DNA from 4 places in the Kitasatospora purpeofusca genome. Region 1 is predicted to be linked to each of the others. Evidence: riboswitches for the same ligand, from Rfam matches in the RefSeq annotation. Region 1 holds a riboswitch; each other region holds the start of a gene.
The links. Region 1 has a riboswitch for cobalamin ahead of OG715_RS14735 (prenyltransferase/squalene oxidase repeat-containing protein). Riboswitches for the same ligand answer to the same signal wherever they lie in the genome.
Positions count from the first base shown of each region.

Region 1 (4,574 bases):
GCCGAGCGGTAGAGGTCGACCAGCTCCCGGTCGGTCAGGCCGTGCCGGAACTCGATGTGCGGCTCCAGCCCGAAGGCGCGCACCGCGCGGGCGATCGGGCCGTCCTCCTTCTGCGGCTTGCCGACCACGACCAGGTGCGCGTCCCGTTCGGTGCGGACCTTCGCCAGCGCCTCGACCAGGTGCACCAGGCCCTTGAGCGGGACGTCGGCGCTGGAGGTGGTGACGATCCGTCCGGGCACCCGGGCGACCTCGTCCGACGGGGACCACAACCGGGTGTCGGCGCCGATCGGCACCACCGAGACGGCGCCCGGGGCGGCGCCCAGGTGCTCGGCGATCTCGCGCTCGGAGCTGCCGGAGACGGTGATGATGTGCTCCAGCCGGGCGGCGACCCGGCGCTGCATCCGGGTGAAGGCGTACCAGCGGCGCAGCGACAGCCGCTTCAACCGGCCGGGGGCGGCGTCCAGTTCGACCTGCCGGTCCACCGTGATCGGGTGGTGGATCGTGGTGACCAGCGGGAAGCCGTGCCGGGCCAGGCCGAGCAGGCCGTAGCCGAGCGTCTGGTTGTCGTGCACCACGTCGTAGCGGCCCCGGTGCCGGGCCAGGTACTGGCGGGCGCGCAGCGAGAAGGTCAGCGGTTCGGGGAAGCCGCCGGTGCGCATGGTGGCGTACTCCAGGACGTCCACCGCCCCCCGGTACTCCTCGCGCGCCGGGGTGCGGAAGGGGTCGTCGGCGCGGTAGAGGTCCAGACTGGGCAGCTCGACCAGCCGGACCGAACCCGGCCCCTCGACCTCGTCCAGGACGGGGTACGGCTGGGCGCCGATCACGTCCACGTGGTGGCCGAGCCGGGCCAGCTCACGGGAGAGGTGCCGTACGTAGACGCCCTGACCGCCGCAGAACGGGTCGCCGCGGTAGGAGAGCAGGGCAATCCGCAGCGGCTGCGCGGTCATCGTCGGCCCTCATCTCTGCTGCTGTCTGTGCTGCCGGTCGGTAAAGTAGATCAGGTTTCAGTGCGGTGTGGAGTTCACCGCTGACCCTGTGAACAATGAGAGACCTCGAAGATACCGGCCCGTAGCTTCCGCTCAGGATCCAGGGCTGGTGATTCGCGCCACGCCCGGGCGCCCCGCCCGGCCGACCGTGCCCGTCCGGAGCAGCCCCACCACTCTCGCGCCCGGGAGCGTCCTTGCCGTCACCGTCCTCACCTCCGCCCGCACCGCCCGCGCCGCCGGCGTCCACCCCCTCCGACACCCCCTCCGCCGCCCTCCCGCCCGGCGCCGCCCCGGCGCCCCTGCCGGCCGCCCCGATGGCACCGCCGCTGACCGCCCGGCAGGCCGAACGGCGGCGGCGGATCCTGCGGACCGCGACCGCGCTGGCCGCCCGCGGCGGCTACGACGCGGTCCAGATGCGGGAGGTGGCGGAGGGCGCGCAGGTGGCCCTCGGCACCCTCTACCGGTACTTCCCGTCGAAGGTCCACCTGCTGGTCGCGGTCATGCTGGAGCAGCTGCGCGGCCTCCAGGAGCAGGTCCGCCGGCACCCGCCGACCGAGCGCGAACCGGCGCCGCGGGTCGCCGAGACGCTGACCCGGGCGTTCCACGCGCTGCAGCGCGAACCGCTGCTGGCCGAGGCGATGGTCCGCGCGCTCTCCTTCGCCGACCGCTCGGTGGGCGCCGAGGTGGACCAGGTGTCCGCCGCCACCGGGCAGCTCATCCTGGACGCCATCGGGCAGTCCGGGCCGCCGACCGGGAGCCAGCGCGCCGCCGTCCGGGTGATCGAGCACACCTGGCACGCGGCACTGGTCGCCTGGCTCTCCGGCCGCGCCTCGATCGCCGAGGTCAGGGCCGACCTGCACACCGCCGCCCGGCTGCTGGACCTGCCCTGAGGCCGGCCCCGGGACCGGTCCGCCGCCGGCCCGGCGGGCGGGCGCCGAACTGGAACCTGTTCTCACCCCGGTCGGAGTGGAACGCCCGGACCGGCGGCTAGAGTCGACGGGCAGGACAACTCCATCCCGCTTCTCCTATTCCGGGGAAAGCCGGTGCGAATCCGGCGCTGACCCCGCAACCGTGAGCCCGGCGCCCGTCCGCCGGCGAGCCGGAGCACCCGGGGAGAGGCGAGCGGCCCATGCCGGGCGGACCACCGCCGGGCACCGTCGAGGTCCACGGAACGCCGGCCCCGGCCGGCACCGCTCATCGAAAGGCACAACTCCGATCATGCTGACCGCCGCCCGCGCGGGCGCCGCCGCCCTGGCCGCCGCGCTGCTCGCCGGCACCGCCGCCGCCACCCCGGCGTTCGCCGACATCCCGAGCCCCACCGCGAGCCTCGGCGCCGCTCCGCTCCCCGAGGGCCTGTACGGCAAGGGCGACCCCACCTACGACGCGGTGTGGCGGCAGTCCCTCGCCCTGACCGCGCTGACCACCGCCAAGGTGACCCCGGCCGACTCGGCCGTCGCCTGGCTGACCGGGCAGCAGTGCGCCGACGGCGGCTGGCCCTCGTACCGCGCCGACACCGCGACCGCCTGCGACCCGGCGTTCGAGGACAGCAACGCGACCGCGCTCGCGATCCAGGCGCTGACCACCCTCGGCGGGCACCAGGACGCCGTGGACAAGGGCGTCCAGTGGCTCAAGGCCAACCAGAACGCGGACGGCAGCTGGGCCTACAACCCCGGCAACCCGGGCGACGCCAACTCCACCGGCCTGGCCGTCAACGCCCTGATCGCCACCAGGAACGACCCGGCGGGCGTCGCCAAGGCCGGCCGCAACGCCTTCGACGGGCTCGCCGTCTTCCAGCTCGGCTGCGCCGCCCCCGCCGACCAGCGCGGTGCCTTCGTCTACCAGACCGCCCCGGCCGGCGCCCCCGCCGCCGAGCCCAACGCCCTCGCCAGCGGCCAGGCCTCGCTGGCCGCGGCCGGCGGGAAGCTGCCGGTCGCCAACGGCAACCGGACCGACGCCGCCCCCAAGGCCCTGGCCTGCGCCGACGGCGGCGCCACCGCCACCGCCGTCCCCCGGGCCGACTCCGGCGAGGCGGCCGGCGCCTACCTCACCGAGCAGCTCGCCGCGGGCGGCCAGCACCTGACCCTGACCCTGGCCGGCGCCGCGCCCACCCCCGACTACACCGCCACCGCCTGGGCGGCGCTCGGCCTGGTCCAGGGCGAGCACCCGCAGCAGGCCGCGGGCGCTGTCGACTGGCTGGCCAAGGAGGGCGGCAACTGGACCAAGGGCGGCACCGACGCCGCCGCCACCGCCACCCTGGTGCTGGTGGCGCAGGCCGCTCAGCGCGACCCGGCCGCCTTCGGCGGGGCCGACCTGGTCAAGCAGCTGACCGCGCTGGGCCCGGCGCCCAAGGCCGTCGGCGCCCCGTCCGCCAGTGCCTCCGCCTCGGCCTCGACCTCGGCCGGGAAGGACAAGGACAGCGGCATCGGCAAGTTCTGGCTGCTCGGCGTCGGCCTGCTGATCGGCATCGGCGGCGGGCTGGTGCTCAGCCTGCAGCGCAAGCGCGGCGCGAAGCTGTGACCCCTCCCGGCCGGGACCGGGAACCGCGTCCGACCACGGCCCCGGTCCCGGCCGCTGCCACCCCCGTCACCACCACCGCCGCCGGGGACAGGGCGGCGGCCCGGCGGCGGGTGGCGCGGGCCGCCCTGCGCTTCCTGGCCGGGGCGGTCGCCGGACTGCTGATCGTGCTCCTGCTCGGCGCCGCGCAGGCGCAGGCCGCCGGTTACCGGTACTGGTCGTTCTGGCGCTGGTCCGACGGCGGCTGGGCGTACCAGCAGCAGGGCCCCGCCGTGCACGTCCCGGCGGACGGCGAGGTCGAGGGCTGGCGGTTCGCCGTCAGCCCCGACGGCGGGCAACAGGCCGCCCGGCCCGGTCCGGCCGGGGACTTCGCCGCCCTCTGCGCCGGTACGCCCGCCGAGGCCGGGCGCAAACGGGTCGCCGTGGTGCTGGACTTCGGCGGCCCCGCCGACGCGCCCGCCCGCGAGACCCCGCCGGAGCCCCGGACCGCCTGCGCCGTCGTGCCGAACCGGGCCAGCTCGGCGGAGGTCCTGGCCACCGTCGCCCCGCCGCTGCGGTACGACACCAACGGGCTGCTCTGCGCCATCGCGGGCTATCCGCGCACGGGCTGCGGCGAGCAGCTGGGCGGCGCGGACCGGCCGGCCGGCACGGCCGCCCCCTCGACCGGTGCCGGACCCGCCGACGCCACCGGCGCGACCGCGGCCGGGGCCTCCCCCGGTGCCGCCGGACCCGCCCTCGGGGTCGGCGCCGGTCTGGCCCTCGTCCTCGCCGTGGCCGCGGGCGCCCGTTGGCAGTCGCGCCGCCGACGATGAGGCCGGCCACCTCCCGGCCCCGCCCGCCCGCCGCCCCGCTCCGGACCGACCCCCTGGACCCCACCGTGCCCACTCCCCGCGCCGCCCGCCGCCGACCGGCCGCCGGACCTCGCCAACTTCACCCAGGAGCCTGGTGGTTGTGGGCGCTCGGCCTGGGCGCGGCCGCCACCCGCACCACCAATCCGCTGGTCCTGCTGCTCCTGGCCGCCGTCGCCGGCTACGTCGTCGCCGCCCGGCGCGGCGACGCGCCCTGGTCGCGCTC
Region 1 is NZ_CP108561.1:3,392,480-3,397,053, forward strand. Features, by position in the region: gene OG715_RS14725 (glycosyltransferase family 4 protein) at 1-947, opposite strand, end outside; gene OG715_RS14730 (TetR family transcriptional regulator) at 1,181-1,876, shown strand; cobalamin riboswitch at 1,993-2,117, shown strand; gene OG715_RS14735 (prenyltransferase/squalene oxidase repeat-containing protein) at 2,205-3,503, shown strand; gene OG715_RS14740 (SCO2322 family protein) at 3,614-4,312, shown strand; gene OG715_RS14745 (CbiQ family ECF transporter T component) at 4,309-4,574, shown strand, end outside.

Region 2 (4,574 bases), 5.1 Mb from region 1:
GTGCACATCCACTACGGCGCCTACCTGGGCGGCGAGGACGAGATCCTGGTCTCCGGCCCGCTCGGCGAGAAGGCGCCGGAGATCGCCCGGCTGCGCGCGGAGGCCCGCGAGCGCAAGGGGTGGATCATGGATACCTATCTGCTGCGCCGCACCGAGGACTGACCGCGCCCGCCCCGGTCGGCCCTGACCGCGCGCCCGCTCCGCCCCGCCCCGGTCCGCGACGACCGGGGCGGGGCGGGTCGGTCGGCTCAGCCCGCGAGTTCCTCGCGCAGCCGGCGGGCGGCGCCGACCAGGCTGTCCAGCGAGGCGCGGGTCTCCGTCCAGCCGCGGGTCTTCAGCCCGCAGTCGGGGTTGACCCAGAGCCGCTCGGCCGGGATCGCGGCCAGGCCCGCCCACAGCAGGGCGAGGGCCTCCTCGGTGCTCGGCACCCGCGGGGAGTGGATGTCCCAGACACCCGGTCCGACCTCGCGCGGGTAGCCGGCGGCGGCGAGTTCACCTGCGACCTGCATGTGGGAGCGGGTGGCCTCCAGCGAGATCACGTCCGCGTCGAGCTCCTCGATCGCGCTCATGATCGCGCCGAACTCGGCGTAGCACATGTGGGTGTGCACCTGGGTGTCCGCACGCACGCCCGAAGTGGCCAGCCGGAACGACTCGGTGGCCCAGTCCAGGTACGCCGGGCGGTCCGCGGCGCGCAGCGGCAGGGTCTCCCGCAGGGCGGGTTCGTCGACCTGGACGACGGCGGCGCCGGCGGCCTCCAGGTCGGTGACCTCGTCGCGCAGGGCGAGGGCGACCTGGCGGGCAGTGTCGCCGAGCGGCTGGTCGTCGCGGACGAAGGACCAGGCGAGCATGGTGACGGGGCCGGTGAGCATGCCCTTGACGGGGCGGTCGGTGAGGTCCTGGGCGAAGCGGAACCAGTCGACGGTCATCGGGTGCGGGCGGGAGATGTCTCCGGCGAGGACCGGCGGGCGCACGTAGCGGGTGCCGTAGGACTGCACCCAGCCGTGGCGGGTGGCGAGGTAGCCGGTGAGCTGCTCGGCGAAGTACTGGACCATGTCGTTGCGCTCGGGCTCGCCGTGCACGAGGACGTCCAGGCCGGCCTTCTCCTGGTAGGCGATCACCTCGCGGACCTCGGCCTCCATCCGCTCCCGGTACGCGGCGGCGTCGATCCGACCCGCCGTCAGATCGGCGCGGGCGAGGCGCAGTTCGGTGGTCTGCGGGAAGGAGCCGATGGTGGTGGTCGGCAGCAGCGGCAGGCCGAGGCGGGCGCGCTGGGCCTCGGCGCGCTGCGGGTAGGCCTGCGGGCGGCGGGCGTCGTCCGCGGTGACGGCGGCGGTGCGGGCGCGCACGGCCGGGTCGCGGGTGATCGGCGAGCCGGCCCGGGAGGCGAGGTCGGCGCGGTTGGCGGCGAGGTCGGCGGTGATCGCGCCGGTGCCCTCGCGCAGTGCGCGGGCGAGCAGGGCGACCTCGGTGGCCTTCTGCCGGGCGAAGGCGAGCCAGCGGGCGATCTGCGGGTCGACGTCGCGTTCGAGGGCGGCGTCGATCGGCACGTGCAGCAGGGAGCAGGACGGTGCGACGTCGACGCGCTCGGCGAGGCCGAGCAGGGTCGCCAGGGTGGCGAGCGACTTCTCCAGGTCGTTGATCCAGATGTTGCGGCCGTCGACGACGCCGGCGACCAGCCGCTTGCCCGGCAGGCCGCCGACGGCGGCGAGGTCGTCCAGGTTTGCGGCGGCGGGGCCGGTGAAGTCCAGTGCCAGACCCTCGACGGGTGCCTTGGCGAGCACCGGCAGGGCCTCGCCGAGGCGGTCGAAGTAGCTCGCGACCAGCAGCTTCGGCCGGTCGGTGAGGGCGCCGAGCTCGCGGTAGGCGCGGGCGGCGGTGTTCAGTTCGGCCGGGGTGCGGTCCTGGACGAGGGCGGGCTCGTCCAGCTGCACCCAGTCGGCGCCGGCGGCCTTCAGGGCGGAGAGCAGTTCCGCGTAGACCGGCAGCAGCCGGTCGAGCAGGGTGATCGGCTCGAAGTCCGCCGCCACGCCGGGGGCGGGCTTGGCGAGCAGCAGGTAGGTGACCGGGCCGAGCAGCACCGGCCGGGCCGCGTGGCCGAGCGCGAGCGCCTCGGCGAGTTCGCCGACCGCCTTGGCCGGGTTCGCGACGAAGACCGTGCCGGGGCCCAACTCGGGCACCAGGTAGTGGTAGTTGGTGTCGAACCACTTGGTCATCTCCAGTGGCGCGACGTCCTGGGTGCCGCGCGCCATGGCGAAGTACCCGTCGAGTGGGTCGGCGTCGACGGCGGCCCGGTGGCGGGCCGGGACCGCGCCGACGGCGACCGTGGTGTCGAGCACGTGGTCGTACAACGAGAAGTCACCGGTGGGGACTTCGAGCACCCCGGCGTCGGCGAGCTGGCGCCAGTTCTCCCGGCGCAGCTCGGTGGCGGCGTCCCGGAGGGCGTCGGCGGTGACGGTGCCCTTCCAGTAGCCCTCGATCGCCTTCTTGAGCTCCCGGTTCCGGCCCTGGCGGGGGTAGCCGTGCACGGTCGCCCGGGTGGCCGCGGCTGCGGACTTCGCTGTCAAGGGACTCTCCTTCGCGAGTCTTGCTCCTCAAGTGCCCGGTGACGGGACGAGGGCGCGAAGGGACGACGAGCCGGACGGTGGCCGCCGCGAACGGACGTGCCTCAACCGCCTGCTGTGGTCGCCGACCCGCCCTCGAGGTCATCGGACAGCCGCCCGCGGTTCCTCCGCGGACGGGCAGCGGGCAGGTCTTCGGACTCGCGGGCACACCCACCCTCGTCGAGGGCGGACACCTACTGGCCGTCGCTTCCCGGGCCCGGCTCGGACCCAGTGCGTATGACGGCGGTCGTTCCCACTCACCGCTGCGGGGCAGTCCCGGACTGGCCAGTCGAAGGCGTCACCGGGTTCCCTCTTACGACGTCCTGCCTGGCGGGCAGGGCGAACCAGCTACGGGGTCAGCCTAGAGGCAAACCACCGGTCGGGGCGACGGATTCCACCGCGGTGTCCACGGATCGGGACCGACGGGCGCTTCGAGGTCCCGCCGGCCGGGGCGCTCCCGGCCCTGCTCGGCGGATGCCGGTCAGCGGCCGTCGGTCGGCCGCTGTCAGTCGGGCTGGAAGAACGCGAGCATCTTCCGGGCGGCGTCCGGTGCCCGCAGCATCGCCTGGATCTCCGTGGACATCCGGGCAGCAGCGGCGGTGCGTTCGAACATCTCGCGTTCGTACTCCGCCACGGCGGCCGGGAGGTCGTCCGGGTGCGCGGCGAGCGCGAGACCGAGCAGGGCGCCGTCGAGCAGCGCCATGTTGGCGCCCTGTCCCACCGGCGGCATCAGGTGTGCGGCATCGCCGACCAGTGTGACGCCGGGCGTCGACGGCCAGGTCAGGCCGACCGGGAGGGTGGTGATCGACCTCGGCACGACGGTGTCGTCGCAGGCCGCGATCAGCGCGGTGAAACGCGGGTCCCAGCCGGGGAGCAGCTCGATCAGCCTGGCGCGGGCGGCGGCCGGCTCGTCGAACGGGATCCCACTGGTGGCGAACCAGTCCTCGGCGGTGTCGTAGAAACCGAGGCCGATGCGGACTCGGCCGTCGCCGTTGCGCTGCGCCGCCAGGGACACTGCGCCGCCGAGCACCCAGTAGGTGCCGCGCCCGACCATCGCCGCGAGGTCGGGGTGGGTGCGGTCGATGTCGGGGATGCCGACCTCGACCACGTTGTGGCCGGTGTGCTCCGGGCGGACGTCGGTGAGCAGCGCGCGGACCCGGGAGTTCGCGCCGTCCGCGCCGACCAGCAGCTCGTACGTCGCGCTGCTTCCGTCGGCGAAGCGCAGCTGGCCGCCGTCGGCGGACTCGTACGCGCGCCCCCAGCGCACCGTGCCCTCGGGGAGGGAGTCCAGCAGCAGGTCGCGCAGATCGGTGCGGTCGACCTCGGGCCGCGCGAGCGGGGCGTCGTCGGGCGTGTCCTCCTGGAGCAGCAGGGTGCCGTCCGGCTCCAGCAGGCGCATGTCCTGGCCCTCGCCGCGGGCGATCGCGAAGAACTCGTCGATCAGACCGGCTTCGCGCAGCGCCCGCTGGCCGGAGTGGATGTCGAGCATGCCGCCCTGGCCGCGCGCGTGGCGTGACGACTCGCGTTCGTGGACGACGCAGTCGATGCCGTTCACGTGCAGCACCCGGGCGAGTGCCAGGCCGCCGAGACCGGCTCCGACGATGGCGATGGTCATGACTGCCTCCCCCTTCGATGCAACCCCGATATATCTCGATACACCGTACTGGTCGATACACTGTATCGCCCGATGCGTTGTATGGTGAGCGGCATGTTGGTGTGGGAGAGGCCGGAGCCGCCGGATCGACCCGTGCCGGCCCCGTTGAGCCGGGACCGGATCGTGCGAACGGCGATCCGGCTCGCCGACGCGGACGGCCTGGACGCGGTGTCGCTGCGCAAGGTCGCCACCGAGCTGGACGTCCGTCCGATGCGGCTGTACGGCTACATCGCGAGCAAGGAGGAGCTGCTCGACCTGATGGTCGACGCCGTCCACGCCGGGATCCGGCCGGTGGGCGACCACTGGCGGGAGGTGCTGCG
Region 2 is NZ_CP108561.1:8,506,465-8,511,038, reverse strand. Features, by position in the region: gene cobF (precorrin-6A synthase (deacetylating)) at 1-162, shown strand, start outside; gene metE (5-methyltetrahydropteroyltriglutamate--homocysteine S-methyltransferase) at 249-2,564, opposite strand; cobalamin riboswitch at 2,728-2,964, opposite strand; gene OG715_RS37025 (FAD-dependent oxidoreductase) at 3,106-4,215, opposite strand; gene OG715_RS37020 (TetR/AcrR family transcriptional regulator) at 4,309-4,574, shown strand, end outside.
Region 2: it holds a riboswitch for cobalamin, as region 1 does, so the genes downstream of both, metE (5-methyltetrahydropteroyltriglutamate--homocysteine S-methyltransferase) here and OG715_RS14735 (prenyltransferase/squalene oxidase repeat-containing protein) in region 1, are expected to answer to the same signal.

Region 3 (4,574 bases), 3.6 Mb from region 1:
CCCGCCCTCGATCAGCTTCCACAGCGCGTCGGTGTCGGCGTGTTCCTCGATCAGTTCGCCCAGCCGGTCCAGCCGGGCCTCCCGCGCGTCGGCGAAGGAGATGTCCGGCGCGGGGACGAACGCCCGGCCGGCCGCCGCCGCGACCTCGCGCAGCAGCGCGCGCCGGAAGCCGTCGTTCTCCAGCGCGCCGTGCCAGGTGGTGCCCAGGACGGAGCCGACCCGGCAGCCGTCGAGGAACGCCTCGCCGCCCTCCGCGGTGACGATCCCGTGGTGGATCTCGTAGCCCTCGACCCGCTCGCCGAAGGCCTCGCCGACGGGCCGTCCGAGCACCTTCTCCACCCCGAAGCGCACCCGCGTCGGCAGCAGTCCGAGGCCCTCCACCGGGCCCGCCTTCGACTCGACCTCGTCCACGATGGAGCCGGCCAGCATCTGGTAGCCGCCGCAGACGCCGAGCACCGGCAGTCCGGCCGCCGCCCGGGCCTTCAGCACCGGCTCGAAGCCGCGCTCCCGCAGCCAGCCGAGGTCGGAGACGGTGGCCCGGGTGCCGGGCAGCACCACCAGGTCGGCGTCGGCCAGCTCCTCCGGCCGGGTGGCCCAGCGGACCAGCACGCCGGGCTCCTGGGCGAGTGCGTCCAGGTCGGTGAAGTTCGACAGCCGGGGGAAGCGGAGCACCGCCACCCGCAGCACGTCGGCGCCCAGCGGGCCGCGCGCGGCCGTCCGGTCGACGACGGTGGACAGGTCGAGCGAGTCCTCGGCGTCCAGCCACAGGTCCGGCAGCATCGGCAGGGTGCCGAGCACCGGACGACCGGTCAGCTCGCGCAGCATCTCCAGCCCGGGGGCCAGCAGCCGCGCGTCGCCGCGGAACTTGTTGACGAACCAGCCGGCCACGTGCCGCTGGTCCTCCGCCGACAGCAGCGCCAGCGTCCCGTACATCGCCGCGAACACGCCGCCCCGGTCGATGTCCCCGACCACGACGACCGGCAGGCCGGCCGCGGTGGCCAGGCCCATGTTGGCGATGTCCCGGTCCCGCAGGTTGATCTCGGCGGGCGAGCCCGCGCCCTCGCAGACCACCACGTCGAAGCGGGCGCGCAGGTCCGCCAGGCACTCCAGGGCCCGTTCCAGCAGCAGCGGCTTGCGCTCGCGGTAGTCCAGCGCGCCGACCTCGGCGACCGGGCGGCCCAGCAGCACCACCTGGCTGCGGCCGTCCGCGCCGGGCTTGAGCAGCACCGGGTTCATCGCCGCCTCCGGCTCGACCCGGGCGGCCTGCGCCTGCATCGCCTGGGCGCGGCCGATCTCGGCGCCGTCGGCGGTGACGAAGGAGTTCAGCGACATGTTCTGCGCCTTGAACGGCGCGACCGCGACCCCCTGCCGCGCCAGCCAGCGGCAGATGCCCGCCGTGACCACGCTCTTGCCGGCGTCCGAGGTCGTCCCGGCGACCAGCAGTGCCTTGCTCATGCCCGGTCCCTCCGCTTCCTGATCAGAGCCGCCCGCAGCAGCAGGTGCCCGGCGACCGTCGTACCCAGGGCCAGCGCGCCCACCCGCCGCGAGAGCACGCAGGCCCGCTCGATGTCGTCCACCCCGACCGGACGCAGCTCCTCGCCGAGCACCGGCCGGTGCTCGGTGCGCTCGCCGTACTGGAGCGTCCCGCCCAGCCGGACGCCGACGGCGCCGGCGAAGGCGGACTCGGCCTGGCCGGCATTGGGGCTGGGGTGCGCGGAGCCGTCCCGCCGCCAGACCCGCCAGGCGGTGCGCGGTTCGGGGGCGGCGGCCACCGTCAGCAGCGCGGTCAGCCGGGCGCCCGGCCAGCCCGCCACGTCGTCCAGCCGGGCCGAGGCCCAGCCGAACCGGGCGTAGCGCGGCGAGCGGTGACCGACCATCGCGTCCAGGGTGTTCACCGCGCGGAAGGCCAGCAGCCCCGGGGTGCCGGCCACGCCGCCCCAGACCAGGGCGTTGACCACGGCGTCGGCGGTGTTCTCGGCCACCGACTCGACCACCGCGCGGGCGATCTGCTGCTCGTCCAGGGCGCTCGGGTCGCGTCCGCACAGGTGCGGCAGCCGCTCCCGGGCCGCCGTCAGGTCACCGGCCGTCAGCGCGCGGCCGACGGTGCGGGCCTCCCGGGTCAGCGAGGTGCCGCCGAGCACCGTCCAGGTCGCGGCGGCGGCGAGCGCGGCCCGGCCGAGCGGACGGCGGCCCAGCAGCCGGTCGGCGGCCACCGCGCCGGCCGCGACGGTGCCCACGCACAGCGCGGTGAAGGCAGTGCCGACGGCGCGGTCGTCGCGCCACAGCAACCGCTCCAGCCGGCCGGCGGCGCCGCCGAAGCCGGCCACCGGGTGGCCGCGGCGCGGGTCGCCGAACCGGGAGTCGGCCAGGTACCCGGCGACGGCGCCCGCGCCGAACGCGGCGGCCCGGGTCAGCGGGCGCACGGCGTGGCGCAGGGCAGGGTGGGAGGCGTGGTCGCTGGTGCGCTCGGGGGGACGTCCCGGCCCGGCGGGGCAGCCTGCATCGCGTGCGTGTCCTCACTCAGGGTCCGCGCCCTGGATCGACGTACCGGGGGTGAGAGTCTCCTGGCTCCCGGGTCGGACGCGCTCCCGGGCCTTCCGGCGGCCGTAAACGGCCCTCCGTGGCTGAACTCCGGTCGTGCTCCCCGGTGACAGTGGCGGGACCGCGCCGGACTCGCACCGGCTTCCTCTGCTTGCCTCCGTAATGGCTGAAGGATCCCATCACGGGCCCGAAGGGGGAGTCAACCGAGGTCGCGGAGGGGTTGGTCACACGCCGGAGCCCTTCCGGAGCCCTGCTGACAGCAGTCCGGGCGCCCGCCCCGCCGCCCGCCCCGCCACCCGCCGCCGCCCGCTGTTCCCCCGTCGCTACCTCCGAGCCCGCCCGCCGCCGGACCGCGCCCCGCTGTGCGATCCTCCACCCCCGCCGGGCGGCGCGCCCGGCCCGCTTCGTGCGTTCGTCGGCTGGGGCACCACCCGGCGCCGCGCCTAGCGTCGGGACCCATGCGACCCCAGCGCCCCCACCTCTTCGCACGTCCGGCCCGGTCGGCCCCGCCCGCCCCGCCGCCGCCGGTGCCGTTCTCGCCCGCCGCCGTCCGCGCCCACCGCGCCGCCCTCGGCCTGACCCCGGAACAGGTCGCCGAAGGGATGGCCGCGCACGGTGTCAGGCTGCTCCCGGCCCACGTCCTCGGCTGGGAGAACGGCGGGCCGCCCCCCGGCGAGGAGGAGTTCCTCGCGCTGGCCCGGGCGCTGTGGTGCCCGCCCGAGCGGCTGATGGGCGTCCGCCCGGCGAGCCTGCGGGAATTCCGGCTCGCCCGTGAGCTGAGCCCGGACGGCGCGGCCCGCCGGATCGGCGTCCCGGCCGGGGAGTACCGGCGGGCCGAGGCCACCGGGTGGTGGGACGGCGACGCCGGGCCGACGGCCGCGCTCGCGCACGTGCTGGGCCTGACCCTCCGGGAGCTGGTCGCCGCGACCGGCCGCCGGGAGGAGCTGGACCGGCGGCTGCGGCGCTGCGTCGAGGGCCGCTGGCAGGCGCAGGCCGGCGCGATCGTCCGGATCGTGCCGGTGGACCGGGCGGACCTCGACGCGGTGCTGCCCGTGCTCCAGGAGGAGCGGCAGGTGCCCGCCCACTGGGGGGCCGGCGGCTGGGGGCCCGCCGAGGGGGCGGCCGCGCCGTCCGACGCGGTGGTCCCGCCGGCCGGTCGCTTCTGGGAGCTGCTCGCCCGACGGGAGCCCGCGATCCCCGTGTGAGGACCCGTCCGTTCTGGCAGTCTCGTTCCGACGGACCCGGTGCGACCTTCCTCACGTGGCAACCCGTACGGCCGTGTCCTGCTGGCCCGGCCGGGTCCCGGCCAGTGGACTGGGCTGTGACGTGGGTCCGGACACCGGTCGGCCCAGAACCGAGCAGCGGGGAGCGAGTATGCGTTGGGGAATCGCGGCCACCGTGGCGGCCGCCGCGGTCGGCACCGGGGCGGCCGTCCTGGTGATCGGCCGCCGGGCCTCGGAGCGGATGGTCCGCCCGGCCGGGGCCGCCCGGGAGCGGTCCGGTCCGGTCGTGGTCCAGAGCCTGGGCGCCGGTCGGATCACCTTCACCCGGAGCGCGGCCAGCGAGCGTCCCGGCCGCTGGGCCGTCGAGTGGGGCGAGGACGGGCACGCCGTCGTCGAGGAGGTCCTGCACCGCGACGAACAGGGCGTCACCCGCCGACTGGCCCGCGCCGACCGGGGCACCCTCACGGCCGGCACCGAGGTCCGCTTCACCCCCCGGGTGTACCTCGGCGACCCGGCCTCGGCGCTCGGCCTGACCTTCGGCGAGACCGCCGTCGAGGGCGAGCTCGGCGCGATGCCCGCCTGGTGGCTCGACGGCAAGCGCGGCACCTGGGTGATCCTGGTGCACGGCCCGGGCACCGACCGCAGCCAGGTGCTGCCCGTGCTGCCCGTCCTGGAGCGGCTCGGCCTGCCCGCGCTGGCGGTCACCTACCGGGGCGACGCGGGCGCGCCGGCCTCCCCGGACGGCCTGGGCCACTTCGGCGAGACGGAGTGGCGGGACGTCGAGGCGGCGATCCGGCTGGCGCTGGACGG
Region 3 is NZ_CP108561.1:6,950,938-6,955,511, forward strand. Features, by position in the region: gene OG715_RS30475 (cobyric acid synthase) at 1-1,455, opposite strand, end outside; gene OG715_RS30480 (cobalamin biosynthesis protein) at 1,452-2,423, opposite strand; cobalamin riboswitch at 2,539-2,737, opposite strand; gene OG715_RS30485 (helix-turn-helix domain-containing protein) at 3,000-3,746, shown strand; gene OG715_RS30490 (alpha/beta hydrolase family protein) at 3,916-4,574, shown strand, end outside.
Region 3: it holds a riboswitch for cobalamin, as region 1 does, so the genes downstream of both, OG715_RS30480 (cobalamin biosynthesis protein) here and OG715_RS14735 (prenyltransferase/squalene oxidase repeat-containing protein) in region 1, are expected to answer to the same signal.

Region 4 (4,574 bases), 2.7 Mb from region 1:
ACCCGTCTTCGGGGCCCGGTACCTGGTCCACCTGGTCGGCGAAGGCGCCGGGCAGCGGGTCGAGTCGGCCGGCGGCAAGTACTTCACCGGGCTCACCGCCCCGACCGTGCAGAGCGTGCCGGACGAGGCGCTGCGACGGCTCGCGATCGACGCGGTCCAGGACCCGGCGGCCCGCGTGGGCGCGGCGGCCGAGGACCGCGGCCTGGTGGTGCTGCCCGGCGGCGCCGGCCGGCTCGCCCGCCACTTCACCGTGCGCGGGAGCGACCCGTCGGTCTGGGCGACGAAGGCGCAGGAGGTGTTCGTGGACGCCGCGGCCGGGGAGGTCGCGCTCTCCTACGAGGTGCGAGCCCCCTACCTGCTCGACGCCCCGGCTGCTGCTGCCGCCGCCCCGGCCCCGGCCCTCGAACCTGCCGCCGCCCCGGCCCCGGCCCTCGAACCTGCCACCGGTACCGCGCCCGACGCCCTCGGCCGCCCCGCCCGGGTGAACATCGGCCGACTCCCGGACGGCACCTACCAGCTCGTCGACCTCACCCGCCCCGCCACCGTCACCACCTACGACGCGGCGGGCCGGGACGAGCTGGACTTCCGCACCCTGCCCGCCGACGCCCGCCCGGCCGCCTCGGCGACCACGGACTTCCCGGCGGCCACCGGTACCAGCGGCGCCACCGACGCCCACCTCAACTCCGCCGCCGTGTACGACTTCTACCGCGACCGCCTGGGCCGCAACGGGATCGACGGCAAGGGAGGACCGATCGTCTCCGTCGTCAATGTCACCAGCTTCGGCGAGCCCCTGGACAACGCCTACTGGGACGGCCAGAAGATGATCTACGGGGGCGGCACCGGCAACAACCGCCCGTTCTCCGCCGCGCGCGACGTGGCCGGCCACGAGATGACCCACGGCGTCGTCGAGCACACCGCGGACTTCGTCGACTTCGGCCAGTCCGGCGCCCTCGACGAGGCCGTCGCCGACTACTTCGGCAACGCCATCGAGGTGACCAGCCGAGGCATCCCGATGACCGACCCCAGGGCCGCGCTGCTCGGCGAGGACCTCTGCCGCACCGGCACCCCCGAGGCCTGCGCCGGCCGCAGGCTGGACGACCGCCGCACCACCGTCGCCGACTACCTCGGGGTGCCCGCCGGGGTCGACAGCGGCGGCGTGCACCTCAACTCCACCATCGTCTCGGGCGCGTTGTGGGACATCCGGCGCACCCTCGACCCGCTCCTCGCCGACCGCCTGGTCTACCGCGCGCTCGCCGAGTACCTCACCCCGCTGGACGACTTCGTCGACGCCCGCAACGCGGTGCTCGCCGCAGGCCGCGCGCTCGGTCTCGACCGTGCCCAACTCCGCACCGTGGCCGGGGCCTTCGACGCCCACGGGATCAAGGACGGCTGGCAGCGCCGGATCGGCGTGGACAGCCGGCCGCTGCTGCGCGAACTCTCCACCGAGAGCGTGGCACCGGATGTCGCCGCCGGCCGCTGGGTGGTGGCCACCGCGGGCAAGGGGGCCAAGGGCAGCATGGCCGTGTACACGGGCGCCGTCGTCGGCTCCGCCGAGCCCGCCCGGCTCAGCCCGGAGGACGGTCGCTCGCACGGCTGGCCCGCCACCGACGGCACGACCGCCGCGTGGGTGGCGATGGGGCCGGGGGCCGACGGGGCCTGGGGCATGGAGGTGCTGGCCCGGCCGCTCAACGGTGGCCCGGTGCGCAGCGTCCACCGCGGCCCGAACCAGTACCTCGGCGACGTCCGGGTCTCCGGCGGAGATGTCGCCTTCCTGATGTCGGACCACACGACCGGCCGCAGTGGGCCCGTACTCTCCCGAGACGGGGCCCCGGAGACGCTGATCGCGCTGCCCGAGGGCCACCAGGCCGCCGGTCTCGCGCTCCATGACGGCCTGCTCGCCTGGACCGAGAGCTGGCAGGTCGGTGAGCGGACGGTGAGCGCGCCGACCGTCTACTCGCTCGCCGCCGGCAAGGTCGTCGCCCAGTACGTGGTCGACGACGCGAACGCCACCGCCGGGACCTCGGTAGCCAGCCTCCGGATGGCCGGCGGCCGCCTGCTGTGGGTCGAGACGCCCTTCGACCGGACGAAGGGAAGCACGATCCGCTCCGGGGCGCTGGACGGCTCCGGCGTGACCGACCTCCTGCCTGCGGGCCCCCGACCCGGCACCGGCACCGGCACCGGCACCGGCACCGGCACTGGCGCCGAGCCGCGCCGGATTGCCGGCCTCACCGCCTCGGACCGGGCGGTCACCTTCGCCGAGGCCGCTCGCCAGGTGACGGGTGGCGTCAAGAACACCGACCTGCCCAAGCTCTGGCAGCTCCCGCTCACCGGCGGCACCCCCGAGCGGATGTCCTGCAACCGGGGCGGCCAGTACGCCCCGGTGGCCGACCGGGGCACCCGGGTGGTCTGGCTGGACGCCACGGCGGGCCGCACCGATCTGGTCGTGCGCGAGCGCGCGGCCGGCACCTGCTGACCGGAGGCGGCTGCCCCGGAGTCCGCACCAGGGCTCTCGACCCCGAAGCCCGGACCCCGTCCGCCCCGGTCTCCCGCCCGGTCGCCGCATCCCTGCGGCGGCCGGGCGGATCCTTGCCGTCACCGGGTCTCCGGACCCCGCCGTGGCAGCGCCGGTCCCGGACCGCCGCGGCGCGGCTCCCGGGCTGTCGCGCGCCGGGCACGGCGCCCCGGCCGCTGAGGTCCTGCCACCGCGCCCCCGCCCCGTCACCACGTCCCCGTCCTGCCGCCGTGCCCAGGCCTGCTGCCGTGCCACCGTGCCAGGTGCCGCTGCACCGATGGCGATCCGCCCTCGAACCGGCCTTGACCCCCTCTCAGCCGAGCCGACATCATGAGCCGTCATGTTCTGACTCCGCCGTCGGGGGAAGTCCGGTCGAATTCCGGCGCTGACCCGCAACGGTAGGCCGCCGACGGCAAGTCGGTGGCGAGCCCGAGTACCCGTCGGCGGAGGTGTGTGTCCCCTCCTCCCGTCGTGGTCTGCGGCCAGGGGCTCCCGGAGCCGTCGGGCAGCTCGCCCCGCACGGCCGCCGGTGGCCGCCCGTGCGCCCAGGCCCGGAAAGGCCTCGCATGTCCGCCTCCGCGCTCCGCCGCCGCCCGCTCCGCCTGCTCGCGATATCCGCGCTGGCCCTGACCGCCACCCTCCCGGCGGCCACCGCCGCCCGGGCGGCAGCCCCGGTCCCGGCCGTCACCGCCCCGGCTTCCTCGACCTCCGGCGACACCGCCTCCACCTACCGTCCGGACGCCGCGGCAGCCGGTTGGCTGGCCCGCCAGCTCGTCAACGGCGACCACTTCGAGTCGGTCTTCGACGGCACCGCCTACCCCGACCAGGGCCTCACCATCGACGCCGTGCTCGCCTTCGCCGCCGCCGGCAGCGCCGACCAGGCCGCCGCCCGCGCCACCGCCTGGCTCGCCCGGCCCGACATCCTGAGCGGCTACCTCGGCGACGGCACCACCGAGGCCTACGCCGGTGCCACCGCCAAGCTCCTGCTGGCCGCCGAGGTGCGCGGCACCGCCCCGTCGGCCTTCGGCGGCGTCGACCTGCCCGCCCGACTGCGCTCCCTGCTGACGCCGAGCGGCCGCTTCTCCGACCGCTCGCAGTGGGGCGACTACAGCAACGCCTTCGGCCAGTCCCTGGCCCTGATCGCCCTCCAGCGCACCCCCGGTGGCGCCCCGGCCTCCGCCGTCGACTTCCTGGCCGCCGCCCAGTGTGCCGACGGCGGCTTCCCGATCGCCTTCGGCCAGCCCACCTGCACCGCCGACACCGATGCCACCGCCCTCGCGGCCCAGGCCCTCGCCGCGACCGGCCGCAGTGCCAAGGCCAAGGCGGGCCTGGACTGGCTGACGGCCCACCAGAACACCGACGGCGGTTTCGCCGCGGCCGGTGCCACCACCTCCAACGCCAACAGCACCGGCCTGGCCACCTCCGCCCTGCTCCCCGGCGGCCGGTTCATCAGCGGCCTCAAGGGCTGGAGCAGCCTGGTGAAGCTCCAGCAGGGCTGCTCGGCCGACCCCGCCGTGCGCGGCGCCGTCGCCTATGACGCGAGTGGCTTCAACCCCGCGAACGCCACCCGGGCCACCGCTCAGGCCGTCCTCGGCCTCTCCGGTCAGGGCCTCGCCGGCCTCAGCGCCCACGGCGCCCGCCCGTCCGCCCCCACCCTGGCCTGCCCGGCCCCGGCCGCGCGCCCCTGACGGCCGCCCGTCCGTGACCCCGCACCGCCGCCCGCCGTACCCGAGGAGCACGCCCATGACCACCTCCGCCCGTCCCGCCCGCCGTACACTCGGCGCCTTCGCCGCCGCCGCGGCCCTCACCGCCGGCCTTCTCGGCGTCTCCACCGCGACCGCCCCGCCGGCCCGGGCCGCCGCCTGCACCGGCACCTCCGGCGTCACCGTGGTCGTCGACTTCACCGCCCTCGGTGGCGGCATCGAGACCGGCTGTGCTTCGGGAGACCCGGCCAGCGGCCTCGCCGCGCTGACCGGCGCCGGTTTCTCCTACTCCTTCCACCCGCGTTTCCCGGGCTTCGTCTGCAAGATCAACACCCTGCCGACGACCTGCACCAACCCCA
Region 4 is NZ_CP108561.1:647,944-652,517, reverse strand. Features, by position in the region: gene OG715_RS02980 (M4 family metallopeptidase) at 1-2,473, shown strand, start outside; cobalamin riboswitch at 2,851-2,971, shown strand; gene OG715_RS02975 (prenyltransferase/squalene oxidase repeat-containing protein) at 3,079-4,200, shown strand; gene OG715_RS02970 (flagellar hook-length control protein FliK) at 4,256-4,574, shown strand, end outside.
Region 4: it holds a riboswitch for cobalamin, as region 1 does, so the genes downstream of both, OG715_RS02975 (prenyltransferase/squalene oxidase repeat-containing protein) here and OG715_RS14735 (prenyltransferase/squalene oxidase repeat-containing protein) in region 1, are expected to answer to the same signal.